Regions from separate parts of the Rhizobium sp. BR 249 genome, predicted to be linked through region 1. Evidence: riboswitches for the same ligand, from Rfam matches in the RefSeq annotation. Region 1 holds a riboswitch; the other holds the start of a gene.
The links. Region 1 has a riboswitch for S-adenosylmethionine ahead of QD408_RS00260 (O-succinylhomoserine sulfhydrylase). Riboswitches for the same ligand answer to the same signal wherever they lie in the genome.
Positions count from the first base shown of each region.

Region 2: linked by a shared signal. The riboswitch ahead of metA (homoserine O-acetyltransferase MetA) and the one ahead of QD408_RS00260 (O-succinylhomoserine sulfhydrylase) in region 1 are both predicted to bind S-adenosylmethionine.

Region 1 covers NZ_JARWKX010000001.1:53,928-57,334, reverse strand. Annotated here, with positions in the region: gene apaG (Co2+/Mg2+ efflux protein ApaG) at 1-102, opposite strand, end outside; gene QD408_RS00260 (O-succinylhomoserine sulfhydrylase) at 427-1,611, opposite strand; SAM riboswitch at 1,655-1,733, opposite strand; gene QD408_RS00255 (2'-deoxycytidine 5'-triphosphate deaminase) at 1,806-2,900, shown strand; tRNA gene QD408_RS00250 (tRNA-Gly) at 2,960-3,033, shown strand; gene QD408_RS00245 (Arm DNA-binding domain-containing protein) at 3,220-3,407, shown strand, end outside.
Region 2 covers NZ_JARWKX010000010.1:134,807-138,213, forward strand. Annotated here, with positions in the region: gene QD408_RS11985 (ABC transporter ATP-binding protein/permease) at 1-1,658, opposite strand, end outside; SAM riboswitch at 1,811-1,888, shown strand; gene metA (homoserine O-acetyltransferase MetA) at 1,938-2,861, shown strand; gene QD408_RS11995 (aldose epimerase family protein) at 2,954-3,407, shown strand, end outside.

The DNA of each region.
Region 1 (3,407 bases):
CCGGTAACCCCAGACATAGCGATCGTCTTCCGGATCGGATTGCTCCTCCAGATAGAACGGTTCGACCACGACTTCGATATCTCTTGTGAGGGCGCGATACATGCCTTGCACCATAGTCAAGATATGTTACCCGTATCTTATAAGAGGCCCCTTCCGTCAAGAAACGGAACGTTGATCAGCGATGAAACAGCTATGATCGAATGGTTTTCGATCGTTAAGCCTAACTGTCGGTGTTAATTTTACTTCGCAACGTCACCGAGGGCGAACTTGTTCCCCGGCGTTGCGGCCGAACCTGGGTGAGGCCCGGCCGCGATGTCGTCGGTTAGAGCATGTCGCGCAAAAGTGTGGGGCGGTTTTGCGATAACGACATGCTTAAAAACAAAGACCGAAAGCGCAAGGAGCGAATCTGAAAGATCGCGACGCGCTTTAGCCCGAGACCTTAGAAAGCGCCCGCGCGAAATCCTCGATCAGATCGTCGGTATCCTCAATGCCGGCCGAAAGGCGGACCGTGCCCGGAGAAATGCCGAGTTCGGCACGCGCTTCCTCCGTCAGATTCTTGTGCGTCGTCGTTGCCGGATGCGTGATCAGGCTCTTGCTGTCGCCGAGATTGTTGGAGATCTTGACGATCTCAAGCGCGTTCTGCAGCGCGAAGGCCGCTTCCTTGCCGCCTTTCAGCTCGAAGCAGACGAGCGTCGAGCCGCCTGTCATCTGCTTGGCGATGATATCGGCCTGCGGATGGTCCTTGCGGCCGGGATAGATCACCTTGGCGACCTTGCCCTGCTCCGCCAGGAAGTCGGCGATCTTCGCCGCATTCTGGGTCTGCTGCTTCACGCGCAGCGGCAGCGTCTCGATGCCCTTCAGCAGTGTCCAGGCATTGAACGGCGACATGGCCGGGCCGGTATGGCGGAAATAGTCGTGCAGGTTCTCGTCGATCCATTCTTTGTCCGACAGCACGACGCCGCCGAGGCACCGGCCCTGGCCGTCGATATGTTTCGTGGCGGAATAGACGACGATATGGGCGCCGAGTTCCAACGGCTTCTGGAAGAGCGGCGTCGCGAAGACATTGTCGACGACGACCTTGGCGCCGACCTGGTTGGCGAGCTTGGCGACGCCGGCGATATCGACCACCTCGAGGGTCGGGTTGGTCGGGCTTTCCAGGAAGAACACCTTGGTCTTCGCAGTGATCGCCTTTTCCCAATTTTCGAGATAACGGCCGTCGACCAGCGTGCACTCGATGCCGTATTTCGGCGCCAGCGTCTCGACCACCCAGCGGCAGGAACCGAAGAGGGCGCGCGCGGCGACGATATGATCGCCAGCCTTCAGCTGGCAGAGGATGGCGGCGGTGACGGCGGCCATGCCGGAGGCGGTGGCGCGGGCGTCTTCGGCGCCTTCCAGCGCGCACATGCGCTTTTCGAACATGTCGTTGGTGGGGCTGCCGTAGCGGGCGTAGATGAAACCGTCCGTCTCGCCCTTGAAGCGGGCTTCGGCCGCTTCCGACGTGTCATAGACGAAACCCTGCGTGAGATAGATTGCCTCGGAGGTCTCGCCATATTGCGAACGCAACGTTCCGCCGTGAACGAGTTGGGTTGCCGGGCGCCAGGTCTTGCTCATGCTATCACCTTCACATAACAAAAAAACCGGCCGCAAAAGCAGACCGGTTTCACACCCGGTCTTTTTAGCCACTTGTTTAACGTGGCTGCAAGCCGACCGGCCAAATCACCACGGGATAATTCTGCAATACTGCTGTTAGCTGCTTGCGTCAATTCCCCGAGTTTGGTTTTGTCGGCGCAAAAGATGGATGGGGCATGATGGCTCGCGAAACGGGAATTCTGGCTGACCGCGCAATTTCGGCGCTGTTCGAAACGGGGCGTCTTATCTCCGAGCGGGAGCTGGACCGCGACCAGATCCAGCCGGCAAGTCTCGATCTGCGCTTGGGCGCCAAGGCCTTTCGCGTGCGCGCCAGCTTCATGCCTGGGCCTTCGCATCTGGTCTCGGACAAGCTCGACCGGCTGAGCCTGCATGTGATCGACCTTTCCGAAGGCGCGGTGCTCGAAACCGGCTGCGTCTACATCGTGCCGCTGATGGAGAGCCTGGCGCTTCCGGCCGACATGTCCGCCTCGGCCAACCCGAAGAGCTCGACCGGCAGGCTCGATATCTTCACGCGCGTCATCACCGACTACGCCCAGGAATTCGACAAGATCCCGGCCGGCTATTCCGGCCCGCTCTATCTCGAAATCAGCCCGCGCACCTTCCCGATCGTCGTGCGCCGCGGCTCGCGCCTGTCGCAGATCCGCTTCCGCGTCGGCCATTCCCTGCTCGGCGAGCCGGAACTTTTGAAGCTGCATGAAAGCGAGACGCTGGTGGCGAGCAAGCAGCCGAACGTCTCCGGCGGCGGCATCGCGCTGTCGATCGATCTCACCGGCGACAAGGACGGCCTGATCGGCTACCGCGGCAAGCACCACACCGCCGTCGTCGACGTCGACAAGAAAGATCAGCACGATATCTTCGATTTCTGGGAGCCGCTCTATAGCCGCGGCCGCAACGAGCTGATCCTCGATCCCGACGAGTTCTATATCCTCGTCTCGCGCGAGGCCGTGCACGTGCCGCCGGATTATGCCGCCGAGATGACGCCCTTCGATCCGCTGGTCGGCGAATTCCGCGTTCATTATGCCGGCTTCTTCGATCCAGGCTTCGGCCACGCGCCGGCCGGCGGGCGCGGCAGCCGCGCCGTGCTCGAAGTGCGCAGCCACGAAGTCCCCTTCATCCTCGAAGACGGCCAGATCGTCGGCCGCCTGGTCTACGAGCACATGCAGGAAAAACCGGCCAGCCTCTACGGCTCCGGCCTCGGCTCCAACTATCAGGCCCAGGGCCTCAAGCTCTCGAAGCACTTCCGCATCTGAAGCGCTTTCCCCGAGACGACTTGACAGCGGCCCCCATCTGTTGGAAATCTCGCCTCATCGCGGGTGTAGCTCAATGGTAGAGCAGCAGCTTCCCAAGCTGAATACGAGGGTTCGATTCCCTTCACCCGCTCCACAGCCCCACAACCGTTTCGCTAATGTTCGTCCAACGGTGTCCAATATTGCAATGAAAATCAGCTACATAGGATAAGCTACGGCCTCGCGCGCGCGTGGCGAGGTGCAACGGGGTGCAGTGACATCCAGCAAAATTTTCGGTACAAAACCACGGTACAAGCCGCAGCATTCAAGGCCGATACCGTAAATGGCGCTCACAGACGTTCAACTTCGAAATGCCAAAAAATCCGAAAAACCCTACAAGCTACCAGATGGTAAGGGCCTCTATCTGTATGTGTCGACGGCCGGCGGCAAGTCCTGGCGGCTTGACTATGCGTATTTTGGGAAGAGAAAGACGCTGACGCTAGGCGCTTATCCCGCCATTGGGCTGGCGGA
Region 2 (3,407 bases), on a different contig from region 1:
ATCATTTCCTGCCATTCCGGCTCCATGCCCTCAAGCACTTCATCGAAAACGATCCAGCGCGGGCGCACCAGAAGCAGGCGGGCGAAGCCGATCGCCTTCTGCTCGTCGCCGTCGAGCAGCTTGTCCCAGCGGGCGCGGGTATCGAGCCTTGCGATCAGGGAATGCAGGCCGGCCTTTTCGAGGGCCGTCTCGACGGTTGCCTTCTCATAGGCATCGGGGCTTTCGGGAAAGGCCAGCGCTTCGCGCAGCGTCCCGCCGGGAACATAGGCGATCTGCGGAACGAACAGCATGTCGTCGGCCGGCGGCAGGCCCATCGTGCCGCTGCCGCATGGCCAGAGGCCAGCCATCGCCTGGAAGAGCAGCTTGCGGTTGACGCTGTGATCGCCGTTGATCATGATTTTTTCGCCGGCCTTGATCACCACATCGGTTTCGCGCAGGCGGAAGCCGCCGCATTCCTCGATGTCTTCGCCGATCTTGGCATTGATCACCACATCCTTCAGCGTCAGCGTGTCGGGCGCGGTGTTTTCATAGGCGATGCTGCCCTTCAGGTCGAAATCCTCGTCCATGTCGAGCAGCGCCTGGCGGAAATCGGTGACGCGCATCAGGGTGGCGCGCCATTCGGCGATCGGGCCGAAATTGGCGACGTACCAGCGCAGCGCCGTGTTGACCTGGTTGAAGGCGCCGACGGACATCATCAGCTGACCGAGGGTGAGGCCGCCGGAGAAATAGGCGGGAGCGGCGACGATGATCGGGATGACGATCACCAGCCAGCCGTATCCTGCCGAAACCCAGGTGAGGTTGGTATTGGCCATGGCGAGCCGCTTGACGACCCGCAGCACCGAACTGATGTCGGTGTTGATGCGCCGGCGTTCGTTCTCCTCGCCGCGGGCGACGGTGATGGCCGGCATGTTCTCGTTGGCGTGCATCAGCGTGAAGCGGAGCTCGGCCTCTTTCGAGAAGCGGTCGGCATTGAGCTTCACCAGCTTGCGGCCGACGACCTGGCTCAGCACCGAGGCGGAAGCGGCATAGAAAATCGCCGCCCAGACCATATAGCCCGGAATGGAGAAGCTGTGGCCGCTGATGTGGAAGATGAAGCCGCTCGAAAGCTCCCAGAGCACGCCGATGAAGCTCACCAGAAGAATGGTCGATTGCAGGAGGCCGAGGACGAGACCGGTCGTGCTTTCGGCAAGGTTGCGGGAATCCTCATGCAGGCGCTGGTCCGGGTTGACGCCGATCAGGCCGCTGGAGGCGAGCCGCAGCGCCCGCTTGCGCTTCAGCCACTGGTCGACGAGATCACGCGACAGGCCCTCGCGCATATAGAGCGCGGTCATCTGGTTCAGCCAGGCCTGCAGCACATTGAGCAGCAGCAGCGTGCCGGCGATCATCGCGAAGATTTCGAGCTGGTGGAAGAATTCGCCGAGGTCGCGGCGTTCCAGCGAATCGTAGAAGGGGGCATTCCACTCGTTGAGGATGACCTGGCCATAGGCCGTCGCCAGGATGACGAGGATCAGCACGGTCGCCAGAAACAGCACCTTGCCACGCACAGCTGAATTCCAGAATGCGGAGAACATCACCCCGAGGCGATATGTCAGGCTGAAATCGTAACCTACCCTATCTTGCCTCCGGATGCCCGGCCTCCCCTCAGTCTTATCTGCCATCATGCTTTTCCAACACCGCCCATATGTCATTATTAACATGGTGGCGTTACCGGTCTATCAACAGATTCTATCAGTCATTAAACTGTGATGATGCTTGCGCGGCCCGCTCCCGCATGCATTCGGCAGTTGATTCGCGGCCCGACAGGGGCTAATTAACATTCCGTGGTGATTTGGCCGGCCGGCTTGCAGCCACGTTAAAAAAGTCGCTAAAGGGCCGCGTGCGGACCGGTAGCGATTTTTTGTCGCCGCCGGTTTTTTGTTTTTGATCGAGTGACCGCAATGCCCATCAAGATCCCCGATACGCTGCCCGCCTTCGAAACCCTGGTTCAGGAAGGCGTGCGGGTGATGACCGAGACGATGGCGATCCGCCAGGATATCCGTCCGCTGCAGATCGGGCTGCTCAACTTGATGCCGAACAAGATCAAGACCGAAGTGCAGATGGCCCGCCTCGTCGGCGCCTCGCCGCTGCAGGTGGAACTGTCGCTCATCCGCATCGGCGGCCACAAGGCGAAGAACACCTCCGAAGATCACCTGCTCGCCTTCTACCAGACCTGGGAAGAGGTGAAACAGCGCAAATTCGACGGTTTCATCATCACCGGCGCGCCGATCGAGCTCCTGCCCTATGAGGACGTCACCTATTGGGCGGAGATGCGGGAGATTCTCGACTGGACTGAAACGAACGTCCATTCGACGATGAACGTCTGCTGGGGCGCGATGGCGGCGATCTATCACTTCCACGGCGTCCCGAAATACGAGCTGAAGGAGAAGGCTTTCGGCATCTATCGCCACCGGAACCTGAAGCCGTCGTCGATTTATCTCAATGGTTTTTCCGACAATTTCGAAGTGCCGGTGTCACGCTGGACCGAGGTGCGCCGCGCCGATATCGAGAAATCCGAAAGCCTGGAAATCCTGATGGAATCCAGCGAGATGGGCGTCTGCCTCGTGCACGAGAAGAGAGGCCGGCGGCTCTACATGTTCAATCATGTGGAATATGATTCCACCTCGCTTTCCGACGAGTATTTCCGCGACGTGAATGCCGGTGTGCCGATCAAGATGCCGCACAACTACTTCCCGCATAACGATCCGGCGATTGCGCCGCAGAACCGCTGGCGCAGCCACGCGCATCTGTTGTTCGGCAACTGGATCAACGAAATCTACCAGACGACGCCCTATGACGTCGAAGAGATCGGCATGGACCTCTGAGCGGCGTTTCTTTCTCATCTGCCCGGTTGCGGTTTGGAACAAATGCGGGCAGGTTCCGGTCCTAAACCCAGGAATAGAACGGACGGTCGATCATGTCGGACAAGTTGGAGCGGGAAGTTTTCGGGCAGACGAAGGCGGGCGAGACCGTCTATCGTGTCGTCATCAAGGGCGGCGGGCTGACGGCCAAGATCATGACCTGGGGCGCGGTCATCCAGGACCTGCGCCTTGAGGGACATGATGCGCCGCTGCAGCTCGGCTTCGAGGATTTCGACAGCTATCCTCTCCATTCGGCCTATTTCGGCGCGACGCCCGGCCGTTGCGCCAACCGTGTCGGCGGCGGCAGGTTCACGCTCGACGGCAAGGATTATCAGCTCGAGCCGAACGAAAACGGCGTCACGCATCTGCATGGCGGCAGCGATAATATCGGCAAGCGCAACTGGACGATCGTCGAGCATGACGTCGACCGCCTGGTGATGAAGATCGTCGATCCCGACGGCCGCGCCGGCTATCCCGGCAATTGCACCATCCAGGCGACGTTCCGGGTGC